3 regions of the Citrobacter freundii complex sp. 2025EL-00176 genome follow, and region 2 is predicted to be linked to each of the others. Evidence: predicted binding sites of a transcription regulator. Region 2 holds the regulator's gene; each other region holds the start of a gene.

Region 1 (2,278 bases), on a different contig from region 2:
CTGTGGTTTGACGATGCGCTGAGCGCCATGCGTTCGCTGAAAGGCATTGGCGCAACGCATTTGCATGATGGACGTGAGCAGCGTGTGCTGACGCGCTCACAGTTGCGCCAGCTACAGTTAGCCTGGCCGTGTCAGCAGGGGAAATATCCGCTGACCTACTATCTTTTTTTAGGAGTGATTCAACGTGACTAAAACGTATTTTGTCACCGGGACGGACACCGAAGTCGGTAAAACTATCGCCAGCTGTGCGCTGCTCCAGGCGGCGGGTCAATTGGGGTTGCGCGCCGTTGGCTATAAGCCGGTAGCGTCGGGCAGCGAAATGACGGCTGATGGCCTGCGAAACAGCGATGCGTTGGCATTACAGCGCAATAGCGTTGTGACGGTGGGCTATGCGGCGATTAATCCCTACACCTTCGCCGAACCCACCTCGCCGCATATCATCAGCGCCGACGAAGGTCGCCCCATTCTGGCCTCCGTGATGTCTGCGGGTTTACGCACGCTTGAAGCGCAAGCTGACTGGGTACTGGTGGAGGGGGCAGGGGGATGGTTTACGCCGCTTTCGCCAACGCTGAGTTTTTCCGACTGGGTCAAAACAGAACAGTTGCCGGTGATTCTGGTGGTTGGCGTTAAGCTCGGCTGCATCAATCACGCCATTCTGACCGCCCAGGCGGTGCAGCAGGCCGGACTGACGCTAGCCGGATGGGTAGCCAATGATGTGACGCCGCCTGGCAAACGTCATGCTGAATACATGGCGACGCTGAAGTGCGTGATTCCGGCTCCTATGCTAGGGGAAATTCCCTGGCTGGCAGAAGAGCCTGAGCGGGCACTGACAGGACGTTATCTCGATCTCAGCATTTTATCTTTGACGGCATCTGCCGATTGAATCGAGGCGGGAAATAGCGCTGGTCGCTATTGCGGTACGCGGACCAGAAAATGGTGAAAATGCGAGCAAGATCTCGGCTCTCCCTGACCGCCTCGTTAGCTGATAAATATCAAAAAATAGCGATAATTTTTTTTTATCCCCCCGGAAAAGAGAATCAGGGCGTTTTTGCCAGGCTACAGTCCACACGGGCTGGAGGCAGTTATCCACTATTCCTGTGGATAACCTTGTGCATTAGGGTTAGAAAACACAATGTAAGCGAGAGAAGACGCGGCTTGCGACTAAATTGATGCGAAAGACGTCTTGAGATAATAATTATTAAATTACAGATGGTTAGATAAAAGCAATGGCTGTCGCAGAAGTGTCATGTGTTGCCATAAAACTTTCATCGGCTGGCTTGACAAATGTTAAAAAAGGCATTGGTTTGGGGATAACACGTTTTTGCTGGTGTTTTATCTTGTCCGGGGGCAAATTTTGGCCTGCCGTCACGGCCATTTGACGGGGGTAACAGAAATATTCTGGCGCGTTACTGTTTTTTCATCCAGTATATTTTACTGGCAAAATATACGACTGCGAGTAAAATTACACACCTGCCCGCCCATTGCTTCAGGTAGCTGCTCATGAGTAAACCGTTCAAACTAAATTCCGCTTTTAAACCCTCTGGCGATCAGCCTGAGGCGATACGTCGCCTGGAAGAAGGTCTGGAGGACGGTCTGGCGCATCAGACGCTGCTGGGGGTGACGGGATCGGGGAAAACATTCACCATCGCGAATGTAATTGCGGACCTACAGCGTCCTACCATGGTGCTGGCTCCTAACAAGACGCTTGCCGCGCAGCTGTATGGCGAGATGAAAGAGTTCTTCCCGGAAAACGCGGTGGAATATTTTGTTTCCTACTACGACTATTATCAGCCGGAAGCTTACGTACCGAGTTCTGATACCTTCATCGAGAAGGATGCTTCGGTTAACGAACACATTGAGCAGATGCGTCTGTCGGCGACCAAAGCGCTGCTGGAACGTCGGGATGTCGTCGTGGTGGCGTCGGTTTCTGCCATTTATGGTTTGGGCGACCCGGACCTGTACCTGAAAATGATGCTGCATTTGACGGTGGGGATGATTATCGACCAGCGGGCGATCCTGCGTCGTCTGGCGGAGCTGCAATATACTCGTAACGATCAGGCATTCCAGCGCGGGACCTTCCGCGTACGCGGTGAAGTTATCGACATTTTTCCGGCTGAATCTGACGACATTGCGCTGCGCGTGGAACTGTTCGATGAAGAAGTCGAACGTTTGTCGCTGTTTGACCCGCTTACCGGGCAGGTTGAATCGACTATTTCCCGCTATACCATCTACCCGAAAACGCACTACGTCACGCCGCGCGAACGTATCGTACAGGCGA
Region 2 (2,278 bases):
TCAATATCGAAAGTAAACGTATGATTATTCTGACTCAGCGTTTGCGCCTCGTGTTCAACCACACGCAGCATCATCGGCACATCCACCTTCTCATTGAGCAGCAGCGCTGGCGCGGCCTCTATTTTCGACAGCGTCAGCAACTGCTTCACCAGCCCTTCCATGCGGTACGTTTGCTCACGCATGGTATGCAGCGCTTTTTCACGCGTCGTTCCTTCCAGCGGATGCTCCTGCATCATTTCCAGATAACCTTGTAGCACCGTCAGCGGCGTACGCAACTCATGGCTGGCGTTGGCAAAAAAGTTACGCCGCGAACCTTCCAGTTGGTGCATCTGGGTTACATCGCGCGCAACCATCAGCAATTGCTTGTCGGTATAGGGCATCACGCGAATTTCCAGATGCCGTCCGGTATTGAGCACCAGATTGATTGGCCGACTAAAATCACGCGTTTTCAGATATTGCGTGAACTCCGGGTAGCGCAGCAGGTTAAGAATATTTTGCCCGCTATCGTCCGGCCAGCGCAGTCCCAGAACCTGCTGGGCCAGACCGTTGCACCAGAAAATGCCGCCCTCTTCAGTCGTCAACACCACCGCGTCGGGTAGCGATTCCGCTCCACTGCGAAAACGTTTAATCAGATTACCCAGTTCCCGACGGCGCTTTTTGTTACGCAGCTGCATTTGATGCAGCCCGTACAGCAACGGCTCCCAACTTCCACGCCCCGGCGGCGGCGTCATACTTCTGTCGACCCATAACCACCAGGACAAGCGTAATAAATTCCAGAAATGCCAGACAAGCAGGCCGGTTACCGACGCCAGCAAAAACCAGGGCAGGTAACCAAAAAAAGCACTAAGGATAAACGCCGGTATGCAGCAGAGGATCAGCTCCAGTACCAGCCTTTTCCATGACAATCGTTCTAGCAAACGTCTTACTCCATTAACAGCCTAATCCCTCAGGCCCATATTCATGTCAGTCAGAAGCGGGTCGAAAAACGATATCCCGTCCCACGAACTGTCTGCACCATACGATCGTGTCCACTGTGCTCCAGCGCTTTACGCAAGCGGCGGATATGCACATCCACTGTCCGGTCTTCCACGTACACGTTGGTACCCCAGACATGATTGAGTAATTGCTCACGGCTATAGACGCGTTCCGGATGGGTCATAAAGAAGTGCAACAGTTTGAATTCTGTCGGCCCCATATCCAGCGGATCCTCGCCGGTCATCACGCGATGCGAGGTTGGATCAAGGCTCAGCCCCTGCATCTCAATAACCTCTTCCACCGCCATGGGGGAAATACGACGCAGAACCGCTTTAATACGCGCCACCAGCTCCTTGGGAGAAAACGGCTTGGTAATATAATCATCCGCGCCGGTTTCCAGACCCCGGACGCGATCTTCCTCTTCTCCCCTCGCCGTCAGCATCATTACGGGAATATCCCGCGTCATCGCTTCGCGCTTGAGATGTTTAATAAACTGTAGGCCCGAGCCGCCGGGTAGCATCCAGTCAAGCAGGACGAGATCCGGCCAGGGTTCATTGAGTTGGTTCACAGCACTGTCATAGTCTTCGGCTTCTACGGGTTGAAAACCGTTTTGCTCGAGCACGAAGCAGACCATTTCACGAATTGGAGCTTCATCTTCTACGACCAGAATACGTCTCGCCATGATTTGCCCTGTTTATAATTAAATCGTTTGCCATCAATACGGTGCCATTATGCGTCAGTTTTATGACAGATTTATGAAAAGATAGTCCAGGTTTAACGCAGCCCTGTGAATTATGACAGCCCTTAAACAAGATATTACCGTCCTTGCAGGGTTATAATCCCGCCACTGTTTTATCGTCATGGAACTCTTATGCGCATCCTTCATACGTCTGACTGGCATCTGGGCCAAAATTTCTACAGCAAGAGCCGCGCCGCTGAACACCAGGCCTTTCTCGACTGGCTGCTGGAAACGGCACAATCCCAGCAGGTGGATGCCATTATTGTGGCAGGCGATATTTTCGATACCGGCTCGCCGCCAAGCTATGCCCGTGAGCTGTATAACCGTTTCGTCGTTAATCTGCAGCAAACCGGCTGTCATCTGGTGGTGCTGGCAGGTAACCACGACTCCGTCGCCACGCTCAACGAATCCCGCGATATTCTGGCGTTTCTCAACACCACGGTGATCGCCAGCGCAGGCCATACGCCGCAGGTATTGTCTCAACGCGACGGCACGCCGGGTGCGATCCTGTGTCCGGTTCCTTTTTTACGACCGCGCGACATCATTACCAGCCAGGCCGGACTG
Region 3 (2,278 bases), on a different contig from region 2:
GGTGACCAGTCCAGGATGCCGTAGCGCAGCAGATAAACAAACACGTTGGCGATAGCGATGTACCACAACAGTTTGTTTGGCAGTACGTACTGCATGAAGATCTGCTTCGCAGTCAGCTCTTCTTCCGCTTTCTCGTTGTAATCGTCCGGGTAGTCGTTCTTATACTCTTCAATAGGCGGTAGACCACAGGATTGCGGCGTATCACGCATCAGAGCAAAGGCAAACAGCGCGACAACGATCGCACCGAAAGCAGGCATATACAGCGCCGCTTTCCAGTCATTGAACCAGGCCATACCGAGCAGGAACAGCAGAGGAGGCAGACCGCCGCCCACGTTGTGCGCACAGTTCCAGACGGAAACAATGCCGCCACGTTCTTTCTGCGACCACCAGTGCACCATGGTACGGCCACACGGCGGCCACCCCATCCCCTGGAACCATCCGCAGAGGAACAGCAGCACAAACATTACCGCAATGCTCGATGTCGCCCACGGCACAAAGCCCATAAACAACATCACTGCAGCAGCCAGAATCAAACCTGCTGGCAGGAAAACGCGCGGATTCGAGCGATCCGAAACGGACCCCATGATGAATTTCGAAAATCCGTAAGCGATGGAGATACCAGATAAGGCAAAACCCAGATCGCCACGAGAGAAACCCTGCTCAACCAGATATGGCATCGCCAGGGCGAAGTTCTTACGTACCAGATAGTACGCGGCATAACCAAAGAAAATCCCCAGGAAAATCTGCCAACGCAATCGACGATATGTCGGGTCGATCTCCGTAGCAGGCAAACGCGCCTTATGTGGCGCTGGTTTAAAAATACTCAACATAGTGTAGCCTCCGTGGCCGTCTTTCATTCGAAGTAAACACTGCAGTTCGTCATTACTACCCTACCGCTCCCAGTGTGGCCGCGATGTTAAGGAAAGATACATAACAAAAATGTGAAACGCAGCACATATTGTTACAGATTTATGACAAATGTTCATAAAGGCGCACGGAATCACGTTTCATTTTCGAATAATGAGCGATTATGCGCGAAATCAAACAATCCATGTTTTTTATGTGGCTAAATGATAAAAAACGAACTGTGAGGAAAAACAATGAAAACTCGCGACTCGCAAACAAGTGACGTGATTATCATTGGTGGAGGAGCAACAGGTGCAGGGATCGCACGCGACTGTGCGCTGCGCGGGTTGCGCGTCATCTTAGTGGAACGCCACGATATCGCCACGGGCGCGACCGGACGTAACCATGGCCTGCTGCACAGCGGTGCACGCTACGCCGTCACCGACGCTGAATCTGCCCGTGAGTGCATCAGCGAAAACCAGATTCTGAAACGTATCGCCCGTCATTGCGTTGAGCCGACGGACGGTCTGTTTATTACCCTGCCGGAGGATGAGCTCTCCTTCCAGGCTACCTTTATTCGCGCCTGTGAAGAGGCCGGTATTCGCGCAGAAGCGATTGACCCTAAGCAGGCGCGCATTATCGAACCCGCCGTCAACCCACAGTTGATTGGCGCAGTCAAAGTGCCGGACGGTACGGTCGATCCTTTCCGCTTAACCGCCGCCAACATGCTGGATGCGCGTGAGCATGGCGCGGTTATCTTAACGGCGCATGAAGTGACGGGACTGATTCGTGAAGGGACAACGGTTTGCGGCGTTAACGTGCGCAATCATCTGACGGGTGAGATGCAGTCCCTGCATGCGCCGGTGGTGGTAAACGCCGCCGGGATCTGGGGCCAGCGCATTGCCGAATATGCCGATCTGAGTATCCGGATGTTCCCGGCCAAAGGTTCACTGCTGATTATGGATCATCGCATAAACCAGCATGTCATTAACCGCTGCCGTAAACCCTCTGACGCCGATATTCTGGTGCCTGGCGATACCATTTCGCTCATCGGCACCACCTCGCAGCACATTGACTACGACGATATCGACAGCAACCGCGTCACCGCCGAAGAGGTCGATATTCTGCTACGTGAGGGCGAGAAACTGGCGCCCATTATGGCGAAAACGCGCATTTTACGCGCCTACTCAGGCGTGCGACCGCTGGTCGCCAGCGACGACGATCCAAGCGGTCGTAACGTCAGCCGCGGTATTGTGCTGTTCGATCACGCCGAACGTGACGGACTGGATGGGTTTATCACCATTACCGGCGGCAAACTGATGACCTACCGTCTGATGGCGGAATGGGCCACCGATGCCGTTTGCCGTAAGCTGGGCAATTCTCAACCTTGCACCACGGCGGACACCGCGCTGCCCGGCTCGCAGGAATCCAC

The links. The regulator PhoB, encoded in region 2, activates phosphate uptake and scavenging genes when phosphate is short. The targets are predictions, from matches to a motif close to CTGTCATAAAACTGNCNNAT.
Region 1: a site for PhoB is predicted at 1,231-1,250, ahead of uvrB (excinuclease ABC subunit UvrB). Genes of this name have one in related genera too.
Region 3: a site for PhoB is predicted at 959-978, ahead of glpT (glycerol-3-phosphate transporter). Genes of this name have one in related genera too.

What each region holds. Positions count from the first base shown of each region.
Region 1 covers NZ_JBRYHT010000001.1:117,913-120,190, forward strand. The annotation lists gene bioC (malonyl-ACP O-methyltransferase BioC) at 1-192, shown strand, start outside; gene bioD (dethiobiotin synthase) at 185-883, shown strand; gene uvrB (excinuclease ABC subunit UvrB) at 1,501-2,278, shown strand, end outside.
Region 2 covers NZ_JBRYHT010000012.1:23,091-25,368, reverse strand. The annotation lists gene phoR (phosphate regulon sensor histidine kinase PhoR) at 1-917, opposite strand, end outside; gene phoB (phosphate response regulator transcription factor PhoB) at 968-1,657, opposite strand; gene sbcD (exonuclease subunit SbcD) at 1,847-2,278, shown strand, end outside.
Region 3 covers NZ_JBRYHT010000021.1:45,340-47,617, reverse strand. The annotation lists gene glpT (glycerol-3-phosphate transporter) at 1-830, opposite strand, end outside; gene glpA (anaerobic glycerol-3-phosphate dehydrogenase subunit A) at 1,101-2,278, shown strand, end outside.